DNA from 3 places in the Allobosea sp. 10L422 genome. Region 3 is predicted to be linked to each of the others. Evidence: predicted binding sites of a transcription regulator. Region 3 holds the regulator's gene; each other region holds the start of a gene.
The links. The regulator PhoB, encoded in region 3, activates phosphate uptake and scavenging genes when phosphate is short. The targets are predictions, from matches to a motif close to TGTCATNNANCTGTCAT.
Positions count from the first base shown of each region.

Region 1: a site for PhoB is predicted at 5,681-5,697, ahead of AC1DEZ_RS08885 (ExeM/NucH family extracellular endonuclease). Genes of this name have one in related genera too.
Region 2: a site for PhoB is predicted at 6,698-6,714, ahead of AC1DEZ_RS06545 (BtaA family protein). Genes of this name have one in related genera too.

Region 1 covers NZ_JBFTJI010000003.1:138,077-146,051, forward strand. The annotation lists gene AC1DEZ_RS08885 (ExeM/NucH family extracellular endonuclease) at 1-5,404, opposite strand, end outside; gene AC1DEZ_RS08890 (Zn-dependent hydrolase) at 6,300-7,544, shown strand; gene AC1DEZ_RS08895 (LysR family transcriptional regulator) at 7,513-7,975, opposite strand, start outside.
Region 2 covers NZ_JBFTJI010000002.1:463,954-471,928, reverse strand. The annotation lists gene AC1DEZ_RS06565 (AsmA family protein) at 1-2,277, opposite strand, end outside; gene AC1DEZ_RS06560 (FAD-binding oxidoreductase) at 2,414-3,853, opposite strand; gene AC1DEZ_RS06555 (thioesterase family protein) at 4,058-4,624, shown strand; gene AC1DEZ_RS06550 (class I SAM-dependent methyltransferase) at 4,719-5,390, opposite strand; gene AC1DEZ_RS06545 (BtaA family protein) at 5,387-6,652, opposite strand; gene msrB (peptide-methionine (R)-S-oxide reductase MsrB) at 6,857-7,288, shown strand; gene AC1DEZ_RS06535 (acyl-CoA dehydrogenase family protein) at 7,376-7,975, opposite strand, start outside.
Region 3 covers NZ_JBFTJI010000009.1:86,262-94,236, forward strand. The annotation lists gene AC1DEZ_RS18155 (ATP-binding protein) at 1-729, shown strand, start outside; gene pstS (phosphate ABC transporter substrate-binding protein PstS) at 851-1,876, shown strand; gene pstC (phosphate ABC transporter permease subunit PstC) at 2,058-3,032, shown strand; gene pstA (phosphate ABC transporter permease PstA) at 3,050-3,934, shown strand; gene pstB (phosphate ABC transporter ATP-binding protein PstB) at 3,974-4,780, shown strand; gene phoU (phosphate signaling complex protein PhoU) at 4,988-5,707, shown strand; gene phoB (phosphate regulon transcriptional regulator PhoB) at 5,719-6,417, shown strand; gene AC1DEZ_RS18190 (hypothetical protein) at 6,525-6,704, shown strand; partial or broken gene AC1DEZ_RS18195 (hypothetical protein) at 6,717-6,916, shown strand; gene AC1DEZ_RS18200 (DUF3175 domain-containing protein) at 6,960-7,244, opposite strand; gene AC1DEZ_RS18205 (SpoIIAA family protein) at 7,261-7,647, opposite strand; gene AC1DEZ_RS18210 (LysR family transcriptional regulator) at 7,702-7,975, opposite strand, start outside.

The DNA.
Region 1 (7,975 bases), on a different contig from region 3:
CGTCGCCCGCGCCGCCCTGGAGCACGTCATGGCCGGCGCCGCCGTCGAGCAGGTCGTTGCCGGCGCCGCCCTTCAGTACGTCGTCGCCGAAGCCGCCGAGCAGGTGGTTGTCCGCAGCGTCGCCGATCAGGATGTCGTTGCCGGAACCGCCGATGACGGTCTCGATCGAGACGAGCTCGTCCTCGCCGGTCGCATCGCCCGAGGCCATGCCACTTGCGAGATCGACCACGACGCCAGCAGCGTCGCCGGAGAAGTCGGCCGTGTCGATACCAGCGCCGCCGTCGAGAAGGTCGTCGCCCGCCCCGCCGCTCAGCACGTCGTTGCCGACACCGCCGAACAATGCGTCGTCGCCGGCGCCGCCCTTGAGGAGGTCGTCGCCCTCGTCGCCGGACAGCGTATCGTCGCCTTCGCCGCCATCGATGGCGTCATTGCCGCCGCGGCCCGACACCTCGTCGTCCCCGAGGCCGGCAAGGATGACCTCGCCCCACGACATGCCGACGAGCAAGTCGTCGCCGTCGGTGCCGACCGGCAGCTCCGCGGCATCGACCAGCACCGTGTCCTGGCGGACATTCAGGTTCTGGATGCGCTGGTCGAGCTCCATCGGCGTGTCGGCGACGTCGTAGGCCGTCTCCTTGGTGGCGTGGAATTCCTGCATGTATTCGGCGAAGGCCTGCTGCTCGCCGAGCAGGGTCGAGCCGGCGGGCGTGTTGGCCGCCACGACGGCAGCGGCGGTGAAGTCGAGCGCCTCGTCGACCGGGCCGGAGAGGCCGCCATCCGCCAGCAGATAGCGGAAGTTCTCGCCATTGGCCTTCATCGGGTAGCTGTCGCCGCCATTGGCGAGGAAGCTCAGCGTCACCATCGTGATCTTGGCGGGCGCGCCCGGCTGCAGCACGCCGTCATCGTAAAGGGCGATCGTGGTGCCGTCCTCCGCGATCAACGCGATATCGGAGACGCGGCTGCCGGCCGGCAGGTCCGGGTCGTAGGAGAAGGCGATGCCGCCGATCTGCGGGAAGCGCCCCTGGTTGCCGAGGAGCCCGACGCCGTGCTCGAGAATGACCTTGAGGCCCTGGGCAGTGGTGTCGAAGGCCATCAGCTTGTTGTCGAAGCGCAGCGAGTTCTCGATGTCGAGCTGCGAGACGCCGCCCTCGGCCTTGCCGGTCGCGGCATTGGCCGGCGGCGCCAGCTTGTCGACCTGGCCGGTGACCGGATCCGGGGCCGAGAAGGTGCCGATCTGCGAGCGCACGCCGCCGCCGTTCTTGACCGACACGACGAAGGCCGGGCTCTCCGCACCGAGCGCATCGCGCAGCGCGTCGGCATTGGCATCGGCCGAGAGGCTGCCGAGGTTGGTCTCCTGGTTGCGGATGAGCGCGCGCTCGCCCTCCAGATAGACGTCGGTGTAGCCGTGGACGGTGCCGTCCTTGACGTTGATGACGGACTGGACCGCATCGGTCACATCCCGCACCTTGTCGCCCTTGGTGCCTTCCGCGAAGGCGGTGTTCTCGAGATTGCCGACGGTGGTGCCCCAGGCTTCGGCGACATTCGCATCGGTCGACGCATAGGCGCCGTTGATCGCGGTCTTCCCCGCGAGATTGTCGACGATGATGTTGCCCTGGGCGTCGAAATCGACCACAAGCCGGCCGAGATAGGAGTATTCGCCGTCGGTGTTGACGATCAGCGTCGGCTTGCCGTCGGCACCGGCGGTGACGATCGGATACGGCCCGTCGAATTCGGCGCTGTGGCCCGGGAAGTTCTCGGCCACGTCGTCGGCATCGCCCAGCCGGGTATGGGAGCCAGCCGCCAGGATGATGTCGACGCCGCGCAGCTTGGTCGCGAGCAGCTGCTCGTACTCAAGCTGCTGCAGATGCGACTGCACGATGATCTTGTTGATGCCTTCAGCGATCATCTCGTCGATGATCGGCTGCAGCTGGCTCGCCAGCAGGTCCATGTCGTCGACCTCGGCGCCATCGCCGGGGAAGCCCTTGACCTCGGTGCCGGTCGGCGAGGAGATGCGCTCGAGGATCTGGGTGGTCGCGCCGATCAGGCCGATCTTCTCGCCGCCCTTGGTGATGATGGCGGCCGGCGCGATGCGCCCGTTCAGCGTGTCGACGTCCGGCGTCGGCGTCGCGCCGTTGCCGACCGTGTTGGTGTAGCGCGGGTTGAGGTCGGCATCGGCCGAGAAGTCGAGGTTCGACGACAGATAGGCGAAGTCAGCGCCCTTCCAGCCGGCGACCGAGCCTGCGGTGATCGCGTCGCGCAGCACCTTCGAGCCGAGGTCGAAGTCATGGTTGCCGATCGTCGAGGCGTCGATGCCGATCGCGTTCATGATGGCGATGTCGGCCGCGGCGATCGGCTGGTTGACGCCGGCGGCGATGGTCGATCCGGTAGCCGCGTTGATCGCCGCGCGCACGGACGGATCGGTCCCGGCGGCGATGAACGGACCCGGCAGGAAGTTGTCGCCGCCCGAGAGCGTCAGCGTATTGGCGAAATCGTCGTCGAAAGCATCGACCAGAGCGGCGAGGTTCTTGGCGGTCTGGCCGGCGAGAAGGCCGGCTTCACCGTCGGAGAAATGCAGGAGCTGGAGCGTGAAGGCGGTCGTAGACACGGGGTTCTCCGTCAGATCAAGCCCGACGATGATCGGGTCGTGATCGGATACGCGGGCGATCACCTCGGAATTGAAGATCGAGGGATCGCGCTCATTGGTGATGAGATCGGCATTGAAATTGAGCTGGTAGTCGACCGCATCGGCCTCGTCGGCGTTGATGTGCCAGTCGGCGACGCCGGTGACCTGGGCCGAGAGGCTGCCATTGGTCAGGACATGGTCGAGCGAGCCGGTCTGGCCGTCGAAGACGTAGCTGTAGCCGTCGGCGCCGTGATCGGTGAAGCCGGCGTTCAGCAGCACGTCGATCGGGTCTTCCTTCGCGTAGGCGTTGAGGTCGCCGAGGACGAGTACGTCCTGGTCGTGCGAGCCGGTCGGATCGGTGCCGAGCCATTCGACCAGCGCCTTGGCGGCAAGCTCGCGCTGGCTGTTCCAGCCACCGTTGCCGTCCTTGATGTCAGCATCCTCACCGGTGCCGGAGCCGCCCTTCGACTTGAAGTGGTTGACCACCGCGGTGAATTCACCGCCGCTGGCGAGTTCCTCGAAGGTCACGGCCACCGCCGCGCGGCTGGTGTTCTCGCCGTTGAAGATGCGGCCGAGCGTGCTCTGGCCCAGAAGCTCGGACGAAACGTCGCTGTCGTCGAGGATCGCGACGTGGGTGTCGATGGAGACGCGCACCGAAGTGACGTCGTAGATGAAGCCGACCGCAATGGCGTCGCCGCCGACGAAGTTCTGGCCCGGACGCACCCAGTCGAACTTGAAGGAGCCGGAGACGCTGTTGAGCTGGTCGACGAGATGGTCGATGGCGTTGCCGCTCGCCCCCTCGATAAAGTTGTTCTCCAACTCCATCAGGCCGAGCACGTCGGCATCGAGCGACAGGATCGTGTTGACCAGCTTGGCGGTCTGCCGGTCGAACTCTGCTTGCGTCTCGGCGCCGCGCGGCTCGAAGCCGTTCGTTGTGAGCTGGCCGTTGTCGAGCGTGGTGAAGTAGTTGAGCACGTTGAAGCTCGCGACCTTCAGCGTGCCGCCGACATCCGGATAGCTCGTCGGCCGCGGATTGGCCGAGACCACGTCGTTGATGCCCGGCCCGTTCTGGACCGCGTGCACGCGGAACTGGTTGAAGTCGTAGTCGAGCACGCCGGTGAGACCGGTGATGGTGTCGCCCATGCGCGGCGCGGTGGTGGCGTTGTAGTCGCCATCGACCACGGTGTTGTCGAGATTGGGGTTCGAGACGCTGCGGCCGTCGTCGAAGATGACCGAGCGCGAGGCGATGTCGCGCAGATGCGCGTCGTAGCCGGAAACGCTGGCATCGTGATCGACGGTGTAGGAGTTCGGGCGCTCACCCTGGGTCAGGCGGATTTCGCCGAACTGGTCGAGATTGAACTGCTCGGTGATGGCGAGCGTCTCGGTGAAGCGGACAAGCATGCCCTCGTAGCGCTCGAGATCGGCGACATAAGTGCCGTTCGAGGCGGTCTGCACGCCGACGCTCGGCAGGTCGATCTCGACCGCCATGCTGTTCACGTCGGCCACCGCGCCGGCCTGGACGATCGCGACGGTGGAGGCGTTGAGCTCGGTATTGCCGAAATTCTCGGCGACCACGCCGGTGACGCTGACCTTGTCACCGATCTTCACATCGACGCCGAGGCTGGCATAGGACACGAAGATGCCTTCGGAGGTCAGGGCGTTGCCGTCGGAGTCGCCAGCCTCCTCCTGCAGCCAGAAGCCGCCGAGATTGCGGGCGCCGTCGGCGTCGCTGTTCTGGAAGTCGCCGACGACGATGGCCTCGACCGTGACGGTCTTGCCCACCATCGTGCTGCCGAGGCCGGTGCCTTGCACGGCACTGATCAGGGTGATCGGGGTGCCGTCGTTGTTGACGATCGTCGCGCTCGCCGATTGGGAGGAGGTACCCAGCGTCGCGGTGATCGAGAAGCTCTCGTCGGGCTCCGCCACGGCGTCGTCGATCGTCGCTACGCTGAAGCTTGCAGTGGTCTGGCCGGCAAGGACCGTGACCGCGGCAGGAACGCTGCCGATGTCGCCGGTCGCGCCCGACACGGCGAGGTTGACGACGGTATCGGTGGCCGCGGCCTGGCTCAGCGTGACCGTGAAGAGGAAGCTCTGGCCCTCAGGCTTGGAGGCCGCGTCGACCGTGACCGAGGAGACCGAGACCGCGCCGCCGCCCGCCACGGTGAAGGACTGCGCCGAGAACGGCACGTCCGGGGCGGTGCCATCGTTGCTCTGGTCGCCGGTAGCGTCCTGGCTGACCCAGTTCGAGGCCGTGTTGATCGCCGCGCGATAGGAATCGAAGGAGGCGCCACCGCTGCGCGCGCCGTTGAAGGCGGCGATGTCGGTGTCGTCATCGAGCGTGCTCAGGTCGAGCGCATCCGCGCCCGCGGTCAGGCCGGTATTGGTCAGCACGCCGTTGGCGCTGTTGAAGCCGCCATTGGCGATAGCCGTGATGAAGTTCGGCGCCGAGGCCGAGCCCTGATAGGCGTAGATCGTCTCGTCCGCCGCGCCGATGCCACGGTTGGTGCCGCGTCCGGCCACGGATGCGGCCGCGGTGCCGGTGCTCGCCGAGATCGTCCCGGCGCCGATATTGTCGATGCGCACGATCGTGCCGGCTGCGACGCCCGCGGAGGTCCAGCTGAACGCTCCCTCATTGGTGTCCGCGAAGGCCGAGCCGTTCCACTCGTTATCCTCGAAGATGATGGTCTCGCCGGCCGGAATTTCCGTGAGCGCCACGAATGCGATGTTGTCATTGCCGTCGGCATTGAAACCGACGAACGCAATCGAACCTTTACTGAGCGCCATGGCTGAAATCCCTGTTCCCGATCCGGGGTTTGACGTGGAGGCGAAGGGCGGCGTCGGGCACAATCCGCCCCGCCGCGCTCGGCATTGATCGTTACGGATTGCCCGTGCTCCCGCAGGAGCCCGGGCGATTGCGGGCGATGTTCAGACGAAGTCGATCGAACCGGAGCACGTCACGGGCAGATCCTTTTTAGCCAGCACATCGAAACCCCGGCCGCCGCCAACCGGGTGGCCGGCCCGCATAAGGCGAGCCGGATGCGGGCTTTTGACCCGCCCAAGATGACGGTTGTTTAACGCTTCATTAACGAAACAAATTAATTCGAGAATTGAATCGAAATTCAATGCGCCATGTCGACGTCATTTCAAGAAATGAACGATTGAATGGACATTTGTTCCCGGAAAATTGCATCGAGAAAGGACGTGAAATTTATTCAAAGCCACAGATATAGCGAGATACGCGCGGCAACAGCGAAATATTACTTATCTAAACTTAAATTCAACGCGGAAGACACCAAGGTCAAACGCCATAGTCCCGGCAACGCCGCAATGCCGGTCATCCGGTATCGACGCCAAGCTATGACAGGCTCGCGGCACACACGAATCCATTCTGGCAACGGGGGGCATGGGCATTTTCGATGGGTCAGGCTCCGATGGCTTCACCGGCCTCCAACGCGAAGCTGCGGCAACGGAGCTGCCAAAAACCGGCTTCGAATGATCCCGCAAGCGGGCGCTTAGGTCATCTCGGTCGGCACCCAATGGCAAGCATAGGCAATATCTATTTGCCCGCACGGCCGTATCGCTGAATCCTTGTGCCGTTGCCGGCGGCCGTCAGATCCGGATGCCACGGCGCTTCATCCCGTTGTTCGCCTCCGCCGTCGCGGCGGGCGAGGAGATCGCCATGCCCGGCACCGACAAGCTTCGCATCGATATCGAGCGCTTCTGGAGCACGATCGAACGCTCCGCCGAGATCGGCCCCGGCCGCCCCGGCGGCCTGTCGCGCCTCGCCCTCGGCGATGCGGACAAGCAGATGCGCGACCAGTTCGTCGCCTGGTGCCGCGAGGCGGGTCTCGCGATTCGCGTCGATGGCATGGGCAATATTTTCGCGCGCCGCGCCGGAACCGACGACACCCTCCCGCCCGTCGTAATGGGCAGCCATCTCGACACGCAGATCAATGGTGGCCGCTTCGACGGCATCGCCGGTGTTCTCGGCGGGCTGGAGGTCTGCCGGACGCTGGATGCGCTCGGCCACCGCACGCGCAGGCCGATGGAGATCGTCAACTGGACGAATGAGGAAGGCGCCCGCTTCTCGCCGCCGATGGTCGGCTCCGGCTGCTTCGTGGGCGCTTACGCATTGGACTGGGCGCAGGGGCGCCGCGACGATGACGGCAAGTCGATCGGCGAAGAGTTGGAGCGGATCGGCTATCGCGGCGAGATGGAGGCCCAGCCGCAGGCCTTCGATGCCTATTTCGAGTTCCATATCGAGCAAGGCTACTATCTCGACCGCGACGGCATGCAGGTCGGCGTCGTGACCGGCGGCTTCCCGAGCACCGGCATGCTGGTGGAATTCAAGGGCGAGACCGCCCATACCGGCCCCTGGCCGATGGAGCGGCGGCGCAATGCGCTTCTCGCCGGCGCACGCCTTCTGGTCGAGACGGACGAGATCGGCTGGGCCTATGCCGGCGGCGGCGGCAAGGCCACTGCGGCAAGGCTCGTCGCCTGGCCGAACAAGCCGGGCATCCTCTCCGACTGGGCGCAGGCCGTCTGCGACGTCCGCCATCCCGATCCGGAAACCTCCGAGGTCATGGCCGAGCGCGTCCGCCGCGCCGTCGGCGAGTCCGCCGCCCGCGCCGGCTGCACGGCCGAAATCCTCGATATCTGGAAATGGGGCGGCAGGATCTTCGCACAGGAGCTGATCGACAGCGTCCGCGAGACCTCTCTGGCGCTGGGCTACCGCACGCAGGACATCCTCAGCCAGGCTGGGCACGACGCCTATTTCGTCGCGCGCCATGCTCCGACGACGATGATCTTCGCGCCCTGCAAGGGTGGCATCACCCACAACAATGCCGAGCTCTGCACGCGCGAGGACCTCGAACCCGGCCTCAACGTGCTGCTCAATGCTGTGGTAGCGCGGGCGGATCGCTGAACGCGACCTCGGCCGTCTCCGCCGCCAGCTCCTCGTCCATCGCGGCGAGCTGCTGCTCGAACAGGCGCAGGAACGCTGCTTCCGCGGCACTGAGCTGCATGGCGGGGTTGGAAACGAAATAGAGATCGGCGCCCAGAAGATCCTCGGCTCTCGCGAGATTCCACAAAACGCGGTTCGCCAGAGCCTCCTCCACCGAGGCCAGCGGCAGAATGCCGATGCCCATGCCGGCGGCGATCATACGGGTGACCTCCTCGAGATTGGGGCTTGAGCCGACGACGCGGCTCCCGAGGCCGGCCCCCTCCCGCACGGAGACCATAGGCTCCAGCGCTCCGTCCTGCCCGCAGGCGAGCGCGACGAAGGGCTCATCGCGCAATTCCGCCAGCGTTACGTCGGAAAGCCCGAACAGCGGGTGGCCCCGGCCGCAGAGGATG
Region 2 (7,975 bases), on a different contig from region 3:
CGCCGTCGCGACCAGTTGGCGCAAATCCGCCGCAGGGATCGCGAAACGTCCGCTGTAGCGTCCCTCGCGCGGCAAGATGAGCGAGCCGCCGGCAGCGATGCCGCCGAGATTGGCTGCGATGCCGTCGAGCTGGACCGCCTCGCCCGTCAGCCGCAGTCGCGCATGGGCATCGAGAACGCCGTCGGGCAGCAGCCGCGCCGGCCCCTCCGCCAGAATCTGGGCCGGTCCTTCGGCCTGCAGCGAGACCTGCGCCGCGCCGGCGCCATCCTCGACGACGATGGACAGACCCGGCCCGGCCAGCGAGCCGACCACGCGCCCCTTGTCGATGTCGAGCGTCAGCCGGCCGGCGCCGCCCTGCACCGGCGCGGGCAGGCCAAGCGCCGTGAAGGCTTGGCGCCGGTCGGCAAGGTCGAAACCCAAACTGGCGCTGTTCCAGTTTCCGGCGCGGTCGAGCAGGCCCTTGATCGTCAGCTTCCCGGCCGCCGCATTGCCCTCGGCCGAGAGCGCGGTCTCGCCCGAAGCCGCCCGCGTCAGGCGGAAGCTGCTGTCGAGCCTCGCCAGCCCGTCGCTTGCCCGCGTCAACGCCTGCATCGCCGCCTCCGGCAGCAGCGGCCCGGCCAAAGCCGTCAGGGTCTCGATGCGCGGCGCGCGGACCCGCCCCGAAATCTCTCCGCCCTCGGCCAGCAGCGACCCGGCTCCGGTAACGTTGACGCCGCCGAAACCGTTGACCGAGAGGCGGCTCAGCCGCCAGACATCGCCCTCGCGGCGGATATCGAGGCTGGCCGAGCCTGGCGGAGCATTGCGGTAGCGCGCATTGGCGAGTGTCAGATCCAGCGCGATGTCAGGCTGCCGGAACAAGCCGCCGAGGCTCGTTCCCGGCGGCAAGGTATCGAGCGCTAGCCCGCTCACCGTGGCCTTGGCCGCGAGCCTGTTCGATCCGGCCTCGCCCGACGCGTCGAGCCGCACGCCGGACGATCCCGCAACCAGCAGCCGCTGGAACGCGATCCGCCCCGGCGCCCAGGAGCCGACCGCATCGGCATCGATGCGTCCGAGCCCCGCGATAAAATCGGCCATGGTCGGGTCGAGTCCGGCGCGGGCCAGCACCAGCGCAACGCGCCGCGCATCATCCGCCTTGAGATTGATGCGGCCCGTCGCTCCCTCCGAGCCCAGACCGCCGCTTGCCCCGATGAGCGCGCCGGCGACGCGAACCGAAGCCGAAGCATCGTTCAGCCCGCCATCATGCAGCCGGCCGCGGAGCGCCAATGTCGAAAAATCCTCGCCCCGCCAGATCACCTGGTCGAGGTCGAGACCGATGTCGAGAGTGCCCGGCAGACCGCTCAGCGCCCGCTCGAAGCCCTGGCGCTCCGCCAGCGCCGCGACCAGTGCATCGGCATCGAGCCGGCGCGCCCGCAACGCCAGAGAGCCGGCTCCGGTTCCCGGCAGATATTGCCCCTCCCCCTCCAGCCTCGCCGCACCGCCGGCGAGGTCGAGCGTGAGACCCGCAAGCTCGAGTTGGCGACCACCGCCCTTCACCTTGCCCGACAGCGAGACCGCCCCGCCCGGCGACAGGCCGAAGGCGCCGTCGAGCTCGACGGCGATCCGCCCTGGCGCCGCCGGCAGGATCAGGGAGCCGTCGAAATTGAGCTGCAGATCCTCTCCGGTGAGGAAGGCCTTGGCGCGCAGCCGGCCGCCCTCCTCGAGCTCGCCGGTCGTCACGCGCAGGGACGTGCCCGCCACCTCGCCTTCGAAACGCCAGGGCCCGGCGAAGCTGACGGCAGAAACCTCCGCGGCGATTGGCGTCAACATGACCGCCGGCTTGCCCGGCTCTCGCCAGATCAGGGCCGAGCGGCTGATCCGCAGCCTGTCGAGGCTCGCTTCGGCCGGCAGGCCCTTGCCAGTGCGCTCCGGCAGGCGGATCGCGCCGGTCTCGTCGAGGGAAAGCGTGACCGTGGCCCCGTCGATCTCGGCTTCCGAGAACCGGAACTCCCCGCGCGCCATGGCGGCGAGCGCCAGCTCGACCGTCGCATGTTCGACCGTCGCCGCGCTGGCGGTGCCGTCGCCGCTGCCGATCCGCACATTTTCGAGGGATATGCGCGGCGAGGGCAGCAGGCGCAGGCCGATCGCCCCGCCGATCTGCGTCTCCACGCCCAGCGCTTCGCTCAGCCTGGCCTCGATCTGCGGACGATAGGCGCGCCAATCGACGAAGCCGGGGCCAATCAGGGCCGCCAGCAGCGCCAATACCAGCAGGCCGGCCAGAACTGTCAGGCTTTCACGCAACGTCCGCTTTCTGTCCCTGTCGCCATGGTGTAGCGGCACCGGTCCAAAACCGGCGTCCGCCCGCGATCATGCCGGCAAGTCGCGGCAGGATCGCGACATTTCGCGAAGGGCGCCCGCAGCGCAAGCCGCGCCGATGTCACAGGACGACGATTTTTCCGGGATTGAGGATGTTCTGCGGATCGAGCCCACGCTTCAGCGTCCGCATTACCGCGAGTGCCTCCGCCCCGTGCTCCTGCTCGAGATACTTCATCTTCTTCTGGCCGACACCGTGTTCACCCGTGCAGGTTCCGCCCATGGCCAGCGCACGCTTCACCAGCCGGTCGATGAAGGTCTGGGCCCGCTCGACCTCGGCCTTGTCGTTAAGATCGACCAGCGGTTGCGTGTGGAAATTGCCGTCGCCGACATGGCCCGCGATCGGCGCGATCAGCCCGGAGGCCTCGATGTCGCGCTTGGTCTCCTCGACGCATTCGGCCAGCTGCGAGATCGGCACGCAGACATCGGTCGCGACCGAGTCGAAGCCGGGCCGCAGCGCCTTCGCCGCCCAATAGGCGTCATGGCGCGCCTGCCAGAGCTTGGAGCGGTCCTCCGCCTTGGTCGCCCATTCGAAGGGCCCGCCGCCATATTCCGCCGCGATCTCGCCGAAGCGCTGGGACTGCTCGGCAACGCCCGCTTCCGTTCCGTGGAACTCGACGAAGAGCATCGTCGTCTCCGGCAGGCCGAGCTTGGCATGCAGGTTGACGCCGCGGATCATCACGTCGTCGAGCAGCTCGATGCGCGCCACCGGCAAGCCGGTCTGGATGGTCAGGATCGTCGCATCGCAGGCGGCCTTCACCGAGGGGAAGGGGCAGACGCCGGCGGCGATCGCCTCGGGGATGCCATGCAGCTTTAGCGTGACCTCGGTGATGATGCCGAGCGTGCCTTCCGAGCCGACGAGCAGGCGGGTGAGATCGTAGCCGGCCGAGGTCTTGCGGGCGCGCGTCGAGGTCTTGACGATCGAGCCATCGGCCATCACCGCCTTCAGCGCCAGCACATTGTCCTTCATCGTGCCGTAGCGGACCGCATTGGTGCCGGAAGCGCGCGTCGCGGCCATGCCGCCGATCGAGGCATCGGCGCCCGGATCGATCGGGAACATCAGGCCCTGGTCGCGCAGATGCTCGTTGAGCTCCTTGCGGGTGACGCCGGCCTCGACCACCACGTCGAGATCCTCGGCGTGCACGGCGATGATGCGCTTCATCTGCGACATGTCGATGCAGACGCCACCGAAGGGCGCGTTGACATGCCCCTCCAGCGAGGTGCCGGTGCCGAAGGCAATGACCGGCACGCCATGCGCCGCGCAGAGCTTCACGATCTCGGAAACCTCTTCCGTGTTTTGCGGGAAAATCACCGCATCCGGCGGCTGATTGGGTATCCAGGTCAGGGTATGGCCGTGCTGCTGGCGCACCGCGAGGCTGATGACGAGCCGGTTTCCGAAGCGCGCGGCCAGCGCCTGGGTCACGGCTGCAATGGCATCGGGCGATGGCGGCAGCACTGCGGCGGAGGCAGGGCTGTCATGAGGGGCGGCAGCGGGCAGGCTCATTGTCAAGATCCGATTTTGGCGCTTAGACTTGGAACAGATCGGTTTCGCAATTGGTTACGGTCCGACATCATCCTGACCATCGCGGCCGGGGCGAGGTGCTGACGCTGATTGCGAACGATGCATACTAGATCATGGGACGACGAAATGGGCAGCCGCAATAATGCGACGGGCCCTTGAACGAGGCGCCTGACAGGGAGGGCGATCATGGCACACGATACACGCGCTCCGGCGCTCTTCTTCTCGCCCTTCGTCTCTTCGGCGATGCGGGTCGAGCCGCAATGGATCGACTACAACGGCCATCTCAACATGGCCTACTATCATGTCCTGTTCGACCGTGCGGTGGACGAAGTCTTCTCTCTTGTCGGCCTGACGCGGGACTATGTCGAGACACGCCACGCCTCGACCTTCACCGCGGAATGCCACATCCTCTACAAGCGTGAGCTGACCGATGGCGACCTCGTCCGCGTCACCGCCCAGCTCATCAGCTTCGACGACAAGCGCCTGCACTACTATCTCGAGATGCGCCACGCCCATGAAGGCTGGCTCGCCGCGACCAGCGAGAACCTGTCGCTGCACGTCGACATGGTCCATCGCAGGGTCACGCCCTTCCCTGCCGACATCCTCGCGAATCTTGCTTTGATGAAGGCAGCCCACAGCATGATGCCGCCGCCGGCTACGATCGGTCGCATCATCGGCATGCCGAAGAAGTCGGCGATCCGCGTCGATGAGGCGAAGGAAGTGCGCGAGCCCGAGGTCGAGACGCGGCACTGAGACTATTTTGCCGTCATGGTCGGGCTTGGCCCGACCATCTCTGAAACCAGCGCCTTCTTGTCAGGAGGTGCTCGGGTCAAGCCCGAGCATGACGCTAAGCTCCGCGCCTTCCCACCACCGCATGCATCGCATAGCCACGATACGGCGCGCCGAGCCGGCAGTCGGCCCCCGCCGCTTCCGCTAGCGCCCGCACCGTCTCCGGCAGATCCTCGCGTGGCGTGACATGGAACAGGGCGAGCCAGCGCAGCAGCACGGCCTTGAAGCTCGCCGGCAGCCCGCTCTGATCGCCGAAATCGACGATATGCAAAGAGCCGCCCATGTTGAGGCGGCGCAGCGCCTCCGCGACGACACCCTGCCAGGGCGGGATCATCGACAGCGCATAGGAGATCACGATCCGGTCGAAGCCCTGAAGGCCGAACAGTGCCTGCGGGTCGAAGCCGGTGGCATCAGCCTCGGCTAGCTGGATCCGATCGTCCAGCTCCGCCCGCGCCACCGCAGTGCGCGCCGTCGCCAGCATCTCGCTGGAGACGTCGAGCCCGTAGCAGGCGCTGGACGGGTAGCGCCGCGCGATCTGGATGAGGTTGCGCCCGGTGCCGCAGCCGATCTCCAGGACGGTGGCGCCGGGAGGCGGCTGCAACCCATCGATCAGCTGGTCACGGCCGAGCAGATAGAACTTCCGGCTGGCGTCGTAGATGTGCCGCTGATGCCGATAGATCCGGTCCATCAACCCGGCGGGCGAGCCGCCCGGCGCCTCGGCGGCGCTCACCGGACCTGCCCCTTCAGCACATAGAGGTGGAAGCCGCCATAGATCGCCGAGCGGTCCTGCCGGCAGAGATCGCGGCTGCGCTCCTCCTCGTAATGCCACTGGTCGAGGATCGCAGCGGGTATCCGGCCGGGCAGCAGCCGCTCYTCGGCSGCCGTSCGGAAGATCACCCGCGCGCCCGGCCGGGCGGTGCGCGTGATCTGCGACCACAGCGCCGTCAGATCGGCGTCGTTCATCCAATCCTGCGCATCGAGCAGCACATAGGCATCGCAACTCTCGGCCGGCTGCTGCTCCAGCAAGGCGGTGACCGCGCTCTGGTGATAGGAGACGTTCGCAGCGCGCTCCTTCACCGCCGCGAAATATTGCGGCTGCAGATAGGGCGGAAACGCCGCGTCGGCCCCCTCGCCATAGCGTCGGCCGAAAGCCTGCTGGGCGAAGTAGTTGTCCTTCAGATCGAAATCGCAGGCCAGACGCTCCAGCCGCAGCTTCAGCGCGCCGAGAATGCCCTCCTCGCCATCGGCCGCCAGCGCCTTGTACTGCGCCGGCGGGATGCCGAGCCCATAGAGCGAGGCCGGCTGGCGCACCAGCCACCGCACCAGCTTGCGCTCGAACACCGGCGCGAGATGCTGCTCGTAGAGCGCCCGCTGTTCGGCTAGGTCACGCGCTGCCAGCATCGTCAGCGGATTGCCGCCCAGCGCCCGCGCCAGCACATGGCCCGTGCCGATGAAGCGGCCGAGCAGGCCGTAGCGATAGAAGCCCTTGGCGAAGAGGTTGATCCGGCGCCGTCCATTGAGGCCCAGCCCCTCCCAGTAGCCGCGCGAGACGGCGTCGAGATGATCAGCGATCTCGCGATCGTAGACGCCGACATTCTCGCGCGCATTTGCCTGGCCGAAGAAGCGCAGGAAGTCCTCCTGCCGCTCCAACCGCGCCAGAGCCGCGAGCTTCAGCCGGCCGAGCGCGATYTGSGCGSCGTTGAGATCGACAGCGCTGACACGGATCGGCGCGGCCGTGAGATAGGAAAGGATGTTGCAGGAGCCCGACGCGATCGCCACGACATGGTCCTCGGCCTTGAGCTGCAGCGCCGCCATGTCGACCACCGGGTCTTCCCAGATCTGCGGATAGACCAGTCCGGAGAAGGCGCGGGCGAACAGCCATTCCAGCATGCCCGCTTTGGACAGCGTCTTGCTGCGCCGGACGGCCAGTCCCAGGCCCGAGCTCGTCATGCGGCGGGCCGCGCGCGCCGTTTGCGTCGCCTGTTGCGTCACCGGTTTTCCTCCCTTTGCGGGTGGCGGGCCTGCTAGAGGAGTCGCGTGACGGTCCGGTGACGGAGCCTCGGCCCTTGCCGCGGCGTCGTGAAACCGCCGGTAATCTGTGGGGCTGAAATCCGGCGCCTGAGACGCCATATTGGCGGCACGAAAGCCGATGAGGCGCCCCGCCACCCCGCTGACAAGGAGATCGCAATGGGTCTGATGAGCATGTTCGGCGAGCCGAAGAAGCAGGACGAGACTTTCCCCTTCCAGCTGACCGACGCGCAGTGGCGCGAGCGGCTGACGCCGGAGCAGTATCAGGTCCTGCGTGGCCACGGCACGGAGCGTGCGGGTTCTTGCGCACTCAACTACGAGAAGCGCGCCGGCACCTTCTCCTGCGCCGGCTGCGGCCAGAAGCTGTTCAAGTCGGGCAAGAAGTTCGAGAGCGGCACGGGCTGGCCGAGTTTCGACCAGCCGCTGGAGGGCGCCGTCGGCGCCTCGGAGGATTTCAGCTACGGCATGCACCGTGTCGAGGCGCATTGCGCCAATTGCGGCGGCCATCTCGGCCACGTCTTCCCCGACGGCCCGCCGCCCACCGGCCTGCGCTACTGCATTAACGGCGTGGCGATGAATTTCGAGCCGGAAGCGGCTTGATCCCGCCGTGATGCTCGGGCTTGCCCCGAGCATCTCACGACGGAAAGGCGATAAAGAGATGCCCGGGTCAAGCCCGGGCATGACGCCTCACGCAACGGGCACCGCCCGTCGCGCCAGCACTCCGGCATCCACCGCCGGCGGCAGATCGCCGAACTGCCCCGACCAGCCATCCCCAAGCCGCGTGGCAATGAACGCGTCCGCCACCGCAGAGGGCGCAAACTGCAACAGCAACGAGCCCTGCAACATGAGCGCCAAGCGCTCGGTGAGACGCCGCGCCTGCCCCTCATTGCGCATCATCCCGGGCAATTCGCCTTCCAAACGCCTCAGCGCCGCATCGTAGCGCTTGTCCGAGCCCGCAGCCACCATCAGCTCAGCCCTCAGCACGTCGATCGCCCCCTGCTCCCGCGCCAGCGAGCGCAGCACGTCCAGGCAGATGACATTGCCCGAGCCTTCCCAGATCGCGTTCAGCGGCGCCTCGCGATAGAGCCGCGCCATCGGGTTGTCCTCGATGAAGCCGTTGCCGCCATGGCACTCCAGCGCCTCGGTGACGACGGCAGGCGTCCGCCGCGTGATCCAGTATTTCGCGATCGGCGCGCCCACCCGCGCCAGCAGCCGCTCACTCTCCGATGCCTCCTGTCGATCCAGCGCCGCGAAAAGCCGGAAGGCGAGCCAGGCCGCGGCCTCAGC
Region 3 (7,975 bases):
ACTTTCCAGGACCTCAGCGAGCAGAGGGTGATCGAGCGCATGCGCGTCGATTTCGTCGCCAATGCCAGCCATGAGCTGCGCACGCCACTCGCTTCTCTGCTCGGCTTCGTCGAGACGCTGCAGGGGCCGGCGCGCAACGACGAGCGGGCGCGCGAGCGCTTTCTCGGCATCATGCGCGAGCAGGGGCTGCGCATGGCGCGCCTCGTCGACGATCTCCTCTCGCTCTCGCGCATCGAGCAGCGCGCGCATGTGGCGCCGGACACACCGGTCGATCTTGCCGGGATCGCGCGTGAAATCGTCGACTCGCTGACGTTGATGGGGCGCGAGCGCGAGGTCACGCTGACGCTCACCACGCCGCGCGAGCCGCTGCTGGTCCCTGGCGACCGCGACGAATTGCTGCGGCTGATGGAGAACCTTGTCGAGAACGCCATCAAATATGGCAAGCAGGGCGGCGAGGTGAAGATTGCCGTCGAGGCGGGCGAGGACGAAGCCGGCTTCTATGTTCGTGACGACGGGCCGGGGATTGCGCCGGAGCATCTGCCGCGCCTGACGGAGCGCTTCTACCGCGTCGACACCGCCGCGAGCCGGGAAGCGGGCGGCACGGGCCTGGGGCTGGCGATCGTCAAGCACATCGTTCTGCGTCATCGCGGCAGGCTCACGATCGAAAGCAAGCCGGGCGAGGGGGCGACCTTCAAGGCGATCCTGCCGCGCTTCGAGGCCCGGCGTTGAGGCGGCTGAAACGCCGCCTCAACGCTTTGTGACAGTTTTCATGACGTCATGTCATCCGGCCGTCATATAGGAAGTGTTCTGACAGGGGCGCTGTAAACAGCGACCTAGAGAGGACATCTCCATGCGCAAGATTCTCGTTCTGGCGGCCGTGGCCGCCGGGATTGCCGGTTCCGCCCAGGCTGCCGACATCACCGGCGCCGGCGCGACCTTCCCCTTCCCGATCTATTCGAAGTGGGCCGAGGCCTACAAGAAGGACACCGGCACGGGCCTCAACTACCAGTCGATCGGCTCGGGCGGCGGTATCCGCCAGATCAAGGCCAAGACCGTCGCTTTCGGCGCGACCGACGCCCCGCTCAAGGGCGAGGACCTGACCAAGGACGGCCTGATCCAGTTCCCGACCGTGATGGGCGGCGTCGTGCCGGCCGTGAACATCGCCGGCGTCGAGCCGGGCAAGCTCAAGCTCTCGGGCGAGATCATTGCGCAGATCTATCTGGGCGACATCAAGAAGTGGAACGACCCGAAGATCGTCGCGCTCAACGCCGGCGTCACCCTGCCGGATGCCAACATCAACCCGGTCTACCGTTCCGACGGCTCGGGCACGACCTTCGTCTTCACCGACTACCTCTCCAAGGTTTCGGCTGACTGGAAAGCCAAGATCGGCGCCAACCAGTCGGTCCAGTGGCCGGTCGGCATCGGCGGCAAGGGCAATGAGGGCGTCTCCGCCTCGGTCAAGCAGGTCGCCAACTCGATCGGCTATGTCGAATACGCCTATGCCAAGCAGAACAAGCTTGCCCACGCCCTGGTGAAGAACGCCGACGGCAACTTCCCGGCTCCCGAGGAGAAGGCCTTCCAGGCTGCCGCCGCCAACGCCAACTGGCAGGAGCAGCCGGGCTTCGGCATCTCGCTCAACAACCAGAAGGGCGCGGATGCCTGGCCGATCACTTCGGCGACGTTCATCCTGGTCCATGCCAAGCCGGAGAAGCCGGAAGAGGTGCAGGCCGCGATGAAGTTCTTCGACTGGGCCTACAAGAACGGCGACAAGCTGGCGAGCGAGCTCGACTACGTCGCCCTGCCGTCGAATGTGAAGGATCAGGTCCGCAGCGCCTGGAAGGGCGTGACCGACACCGCCGGCAAGCCGATCTTTTGATCGCTGCCAACTGACAAGGCGAGGCGGGCCAGTCCCGCCTTGCCGCTCTCTTCAAGCCCTCATCCTGAGGGGCGGCCCCAGCTGGCCCTCCCGCAGGATGCTCCTCAGGATGAGGGCTGGGATTGATCGGGACGGGTGACCGGCCATGGCAATCCCGGCAACGAGACCGGAGCCCCCGCGGATGACCGCAGCAACCGATATGACGAACGTTCCCGGCGCAAGGCCGGTCGTCCGCAAGGCGCCGAAGGCGGGGTTCGACCTCTTCTTCCGCAATGCGAGCTTCGCCGCGGCGCTGCTCGTGCTGGTGCTGCTCGCCGGTATCATGATCTCGATGATCATCGGCGGCTGGCCGGCCTTCCGCGAGTTCGGCCTCGGCTTCATCACCTCCAGCGTCTGGGATACGCAGAACGAGCAGTACGGCGCCTGGCCGGCGATCGTCGGCACGCTCTCGACGGCCCTGATTGCGCTGGTGATCGGCGTGCCGCTCTCGCTCGGCATCGCGGTCTACCTGACCCAGCTGGCGCCGGGCTGGTTCAAGAAGCCGGTCGCCACCGCGATCGAGCTGCTCGCTGCGGTGCCCTCGATCATCTACGGCATGTGGGGCCTGTTCGTCTTCGTGCCGCTCTTCGCGGCCTATGTGCAGATCCCGCTCTCGAACCTCGTCGAGGGCATTCCGATCGTCGGCACCGTCCTCTACTCCCGCTCCCCTTCGGGTCTCGGTATCTTCACGGCCGGCATCATCCTCGCCTTCATGATCGTGCCCTTCATTGCCTCGATCACCCGCGACATGCTGGAGCAGATCCCCTCCGTCCTGCGCGAGAGCGCCTATGGCATCGGCGCCACGACCTGGGAGGTCGTGCGCCATGTGCTGGTGCCGCAGGCCGGCGTCTCGATCATCGGCGCGATCATGCTCGGCCTCGGCCGCGCCCTCGGCGAGACGATGGCCGTCACCTTCGTCGTCGGCAACGCCAACCGCCTGTCGGCCTCGATCCTCGATCCCGGCTCGACCATCGCCTCGCGCATCGCCAACGAGTTCAACGAGGCGATGGGCCTGCAGCTCAACTCGCTGATCGCGCTGGGCTGCATCCTGTTCTTCGTCACCTTCGTCGTCCTCGTCATCGCGCGGCTCCTGGTCGCCCGGGTGAAGCGCTACTGAGGTCCTGAGAGATGAGCATGACGACCGCTTCCACGCCGCGCGAACTGCCCCACACCCCCTGGGGGCGCGTGCGCCAGTCCCGCCGCACAGCCGACCGGCTGATGAAGATCATCGCCACGGGCTTCACCTTCTGCGCCATCTTCGTGCTGTTCTGGATTCTCGGCATGCTGCTGGTGAAGGGCATCGGCGGGCTCTCGCTCGCGACCTTCACAGAAGTCACGCCGGGCCCCGGCTCGCAGGGCGGCGGCCTCGCCAACGCCATCGTCGGCTCGGTGGTGCTGACCTTTCTCGGGATCGCGGTAGCGACCCCGGTCGGCGTGCTCGCCGGCACCTGGCTTGCCGAATACGGCAAGGGCTCGAAGCTCGCGAACCTGATCCGCTTCATCAACGACATCCTGCTGTCGGCACCGTCGATCCTGATCGGTCTGTTCGTCTATGTGATCCTGGTCGAGCCCTTCCGCGGCTATTCCGGCTGGGCCGGCGGCGTCGCGCTCGGCATCATCGCGATCCCGGTCATCGTGCGCACCACCGAGGACATGCTGAACCTCGTGCCCGGCCCGCTGCGCGAAGCCGGCTCGGCCCTCGGCGCCCCGCCGTCGGTCGTCATCACCTCGGTGACCTGGCGCGCCGCCAAGGCCGGCATGGTGACCGGTATCCTGCTGGCTCTCGCCCGTATCGCCGGCGAGACCGCGCCGCTGATCTTCACCGCGCTGAACAACAATTTCTGGTTCTCGCCGACCTTGGTCGGCGGCGTCTCGAACCTGCCCGTCACCATCTACCAGTTCGCCTCCGCTCCCTATGAGAACTGGCAGCAACTGGCCTGGGCGGGATCGCTGATCATCACGGTCTCGATCCTGCTGCTCTCGATCATTGCCCGCCGCTTTGTCGCCGGCGGCAAATAAGACTTGAATCCAACCCGGTCGCGTCCGACCTTGAGGACCATGTCGATGCTTTCGACCCTTGAACTCTCCCCGCAGACGCTCGATGCCGAGGCGCCCGTCCGGATCGCGGTGAAGAACCTCGATTTCTACTACGGCGAGCACAAGGCGCTGAAGAACATCAATCTCGATTTCCGCGACCGGCACGTCACCGCGCTGATCGGCCCGTCGGGCTGCGGCAAGTCGACCCTGCTGCGCATCTTCAACCGGATCTACTCGCTCTATCCGGAGCAGAAGGCCACCGGCGAGATCATGCTCGACGGGCGCAACATCATCTCGAACGATGTCGATGTGAACGAGCTGCGCTCGCGCGTCGGCATGGTGTTCCAGAAGCCGACGCCGTTCCCGATGTCGATCTACGACAACGTCGCCTTCGGCATCCGCCTCTACGAGAAGCCGCCGAAGTCCGAGCTCGACGACCGCGTCGAAGGCGCTCTGCGCCGCGCCGCGCTCTGGGACGAGGTCAAGGACAAGCTGAAGAGCTCCGGCATGGGTCTCTCCGGCGGCCAGCAGCAGCGCCTGTGCATCGCGCGCACCATCGCGCAGAAGCCTGAAGTGATCCTGTTCGACGAGCCGACCTCGGCGCTCGACCCGATCTCGACCGGCAAGATCGAGGATCTGCTGGAGCAGCTGAAGAGCGACTTCACCATCGCCATCGTCACGCACAACATGCAGCAGGCGGCCCGCATCTCGCAGTATACCGCCTTCATGTATCTGGGCGAGGTCGTCGAATTCGCGCCGACCAACACCATCTTCATGAACCCTGCCAAGAAGCAGACGCAGGACTACGTCACCGGCCGGTTCGGCTGAAGACCGGTTTCAAACCAGCAGCCCTCATCCTGAGGAGCCGCGCGAGCGGCGTCTCGAAGGATGGTCCAGGAGGCTCCGGAACCAACCGGAGCATCCTTCGAGACGCAAGCTTCGCTTGCTCCTGAGGATGAGGGCTGAGGGTCGAGCATGCCGACCTGAAAACGACGACGCTGCACCGGCGCTAATGATCTAGAGGACACGCCGCCCATGACCGACCACATCGTCCGCTCCTACGATACCGATCTCGAAGGCATCCGCCGCAGCCTCGCCGAAATGGGCGGCATGGCCGAGCGCATGCTCGGCGATTCGACCGTGGCGCTGGTGCGCCGGGACACCGGCCTTGCCCAGAAGATCATCACGGCCGACCAGCGCCTCGACAACCTCCAGCGGGACGTCGAGGAAAAGGCGGTACTGACCATCGCCCGGCGCCAGCCGCTCGCCAACGACCTGCGCGAGCTGATTTCGGCGATCCGCATCGCCGCCGATATCGAGCGCGTCGGCGATCTCGCCAAGAACATCGCCAAGCGCGCCGTCGCCATCGCCGGCCAGTTCCAGCCGCCGCACCGCGCCGTGGTCGGGCTCGAGCACATCAGCCGCCTGGTGCAGGCGCAGCTCAAGGACGTTCTCGACGCCTACGCTGCCGGCAACGAGCAGAAGGCGCTCGACGTCTGGCGCCGCGACGACGAGATCGATGCGCTCTACACCTCGCTGTTCCGCGAGCTCCTGACCTATATGATGGAGGATCCGCGCAACATCACCTTCTGCACGCATCTCCTGTTCTGCGCGAAGAACATCGAGCGCATCGGCGACCACACCACCAACATCGCCGAGACGATTCACTATCTCATCACCGGCGACTCGCTCGACGTGAACCGGCCGAAGCTCGACACGACCAATATCGAGGTCGAGGCGATCACCGGGAACTGAAGTAGATCATCATGGCCGCACGCATCCTGATCGTCGAGGACGAGGAGCCGCTAACCCTGCTGCTGCGCTACAATCTCGAGGCCGAGGGTTTCGAGGTCGACAGCGTCGCGCGCGGGGATGACGCCGAACTGCATCTGCGCGACCACACGCCTGATCTCGTGCTGCTCGACTGGATGCTGCCGGGCCTTTCTGGCATCGAACTCTGCCGCCGCTTGCGTTCGCGGCGCGACACCGAACGCGTGCCGATCATCATGCTGACGGCGCGCGGCGAGGAGACCGAACGCGTGCGCGGGCTCGCGACTGGCGCGGACGATTATGTGGTGAAGCCCTTTTCGCTGCCCGAGCTGATCGCGCGCATACAGGCGCTGCTGCGCCGCGCCAAGCCGGGCCATGTCGCGGGGCTGCTCGCCGCCGGGGATCTGGAACTTGACCGCACGACGCGGCGCGTCCGCCGTGCCGGCAGCGAGCTGCATCTCGGCCCGACTGAGTTCCGGCTGCTCGAGTTCTTGATGCAGGCGCCCGGCCGCGTCTATTCGCGCGCCCAGCTTCTCGACGCCGTCTGGGGCCGCGACGTCTATATCGATGAGCGCACCGTCGACGTTCATGTGGGCCGGCTGCGCAAGGCGATCACGCCGGCCAATACCAAGGATCCGCTGCGGACAGTCCGCGGCGCCGGTTACGCCTTCGACGAAACCTTTGCGCGCAGCTGAGCGGCGCTGCAGCTCTGCTCTTCATCGCAACTTGCCGTGAACCTTGCCCGCACGCTCGCGTTGATCGTGAAAATCAACGCGAGCCAGAGGAGGTCGCCGTGAGCAAGATGCCGCCCATCCCGCCGGCCAATCGAAGCGACAAGGGTCCGGGCGAGCCGGATCATGCCGAGCGCGATCTGCGCAGCGCCAGAGGTGGCGAGCGCCGACCGAGCCAGCCTGATCAGCAGGGCCAGCAGGGCAATACCCGCATCAACACGACCCATCAGGGTCTGCAGCAGGATCGTTGAAGAGGTTGCCGAATGTCGACCTCGACCAAGGCGCCGCAGACCATCCGGCACGGCGACCCGGCTCATCCCATGAGAACGCGAAGAAGCCGCCGGACATCCGCAAACCACCTGCCGATGACAACCGGCGGCACGCTCGCGTTTCGGGTGGCGGCGGCGAACTTGTCAGCCACCACTCGCATGATCCGGCGCGCAAGGGAGGCAGGGCGCCATGAGAACCGGCCTTCAGGTTGATCCTGAAGGGTGACGGCAGGCGCTTCAGCCCTCTCGGTGGAAGAGGCGGCGCAAGCTGTGCTTGGCCGCTTCCAGAGTCCTGCGGCGCTCGGCCGGCAGTTTCCGGCCGGCACGGTTGATGTAGAAGGTGAGCATCGACATCGCCGAGCGATAGGGGCCCGATTTGCGCCGGCGGCTGTGCTCGGCCGACCGCTTCAGCGAGCGCGCGATCTGGCGCGGATCGCCACGCGTGAACACGGCTTTCTCGAAATCGAGCGCGTTGCTCCGGCTGGTGATATCGGCCGACCATCTGTGCTTGTGGACGAGCATGGCGTCCTCCTGTCGGTCAGGCGTTTGGTCCGCCCTCGATGTCGCCGGCCCAGGTCAATGCGGTCTCGTACTCCTCCGGCTTGAAGGTGCGAACAGTCACGAAGGGGATCGCCGGATTGAGCAGGTCGACGAAGGCGGCAAGCCAGCCCCTGTCGGTGATCACCGCCTCACGCGGGAAGCGTTGCAGCTCCCACAGCTTGCCTAGGCTGTAGCGCGCATCCTTCCAGGCGGCAGCCAAGGTCATATCGGTGAAATCGGTAAGGTCGGCGAGGATGCCGACTTTCTCGTGTCGTGCGAGCTTCGCGTCGATATCGGCCATGATCCCGTCGAGATCGTCGCTGGTCAGCGTCTGCGACAGGCGGTAGGCGCCGACATGGTCCGGGGCGGGCAGGATCGTTAACATGACTCCTCCTTGATCCAGACAACGCGGGGCAAGAGCGGAAGTTTCGCGCGATGATCAGGCGGCTGAGGATCCACGGGTGGCGGCATCGAACCGCGCGGCTTCGGAGCGTAGCCAGCCGACGAATTCATCGAGGCCGGGGCGTTGCGGCTGGCCCAACGGGCGGATGAGCCAGCAGCCCGTCGCGCTGGTGAAGCCGAGTCCGAGCGGGTTGACGAGCGCGCCCGAGGCCAACTCGTCCGCCACGTAACAGCGCGGCGTCAGCGCGACCCCCAACCCCGCCACGGCGGCGCTGATGATGACGGAATAGTAGCCGTAGCGCACAGTATGC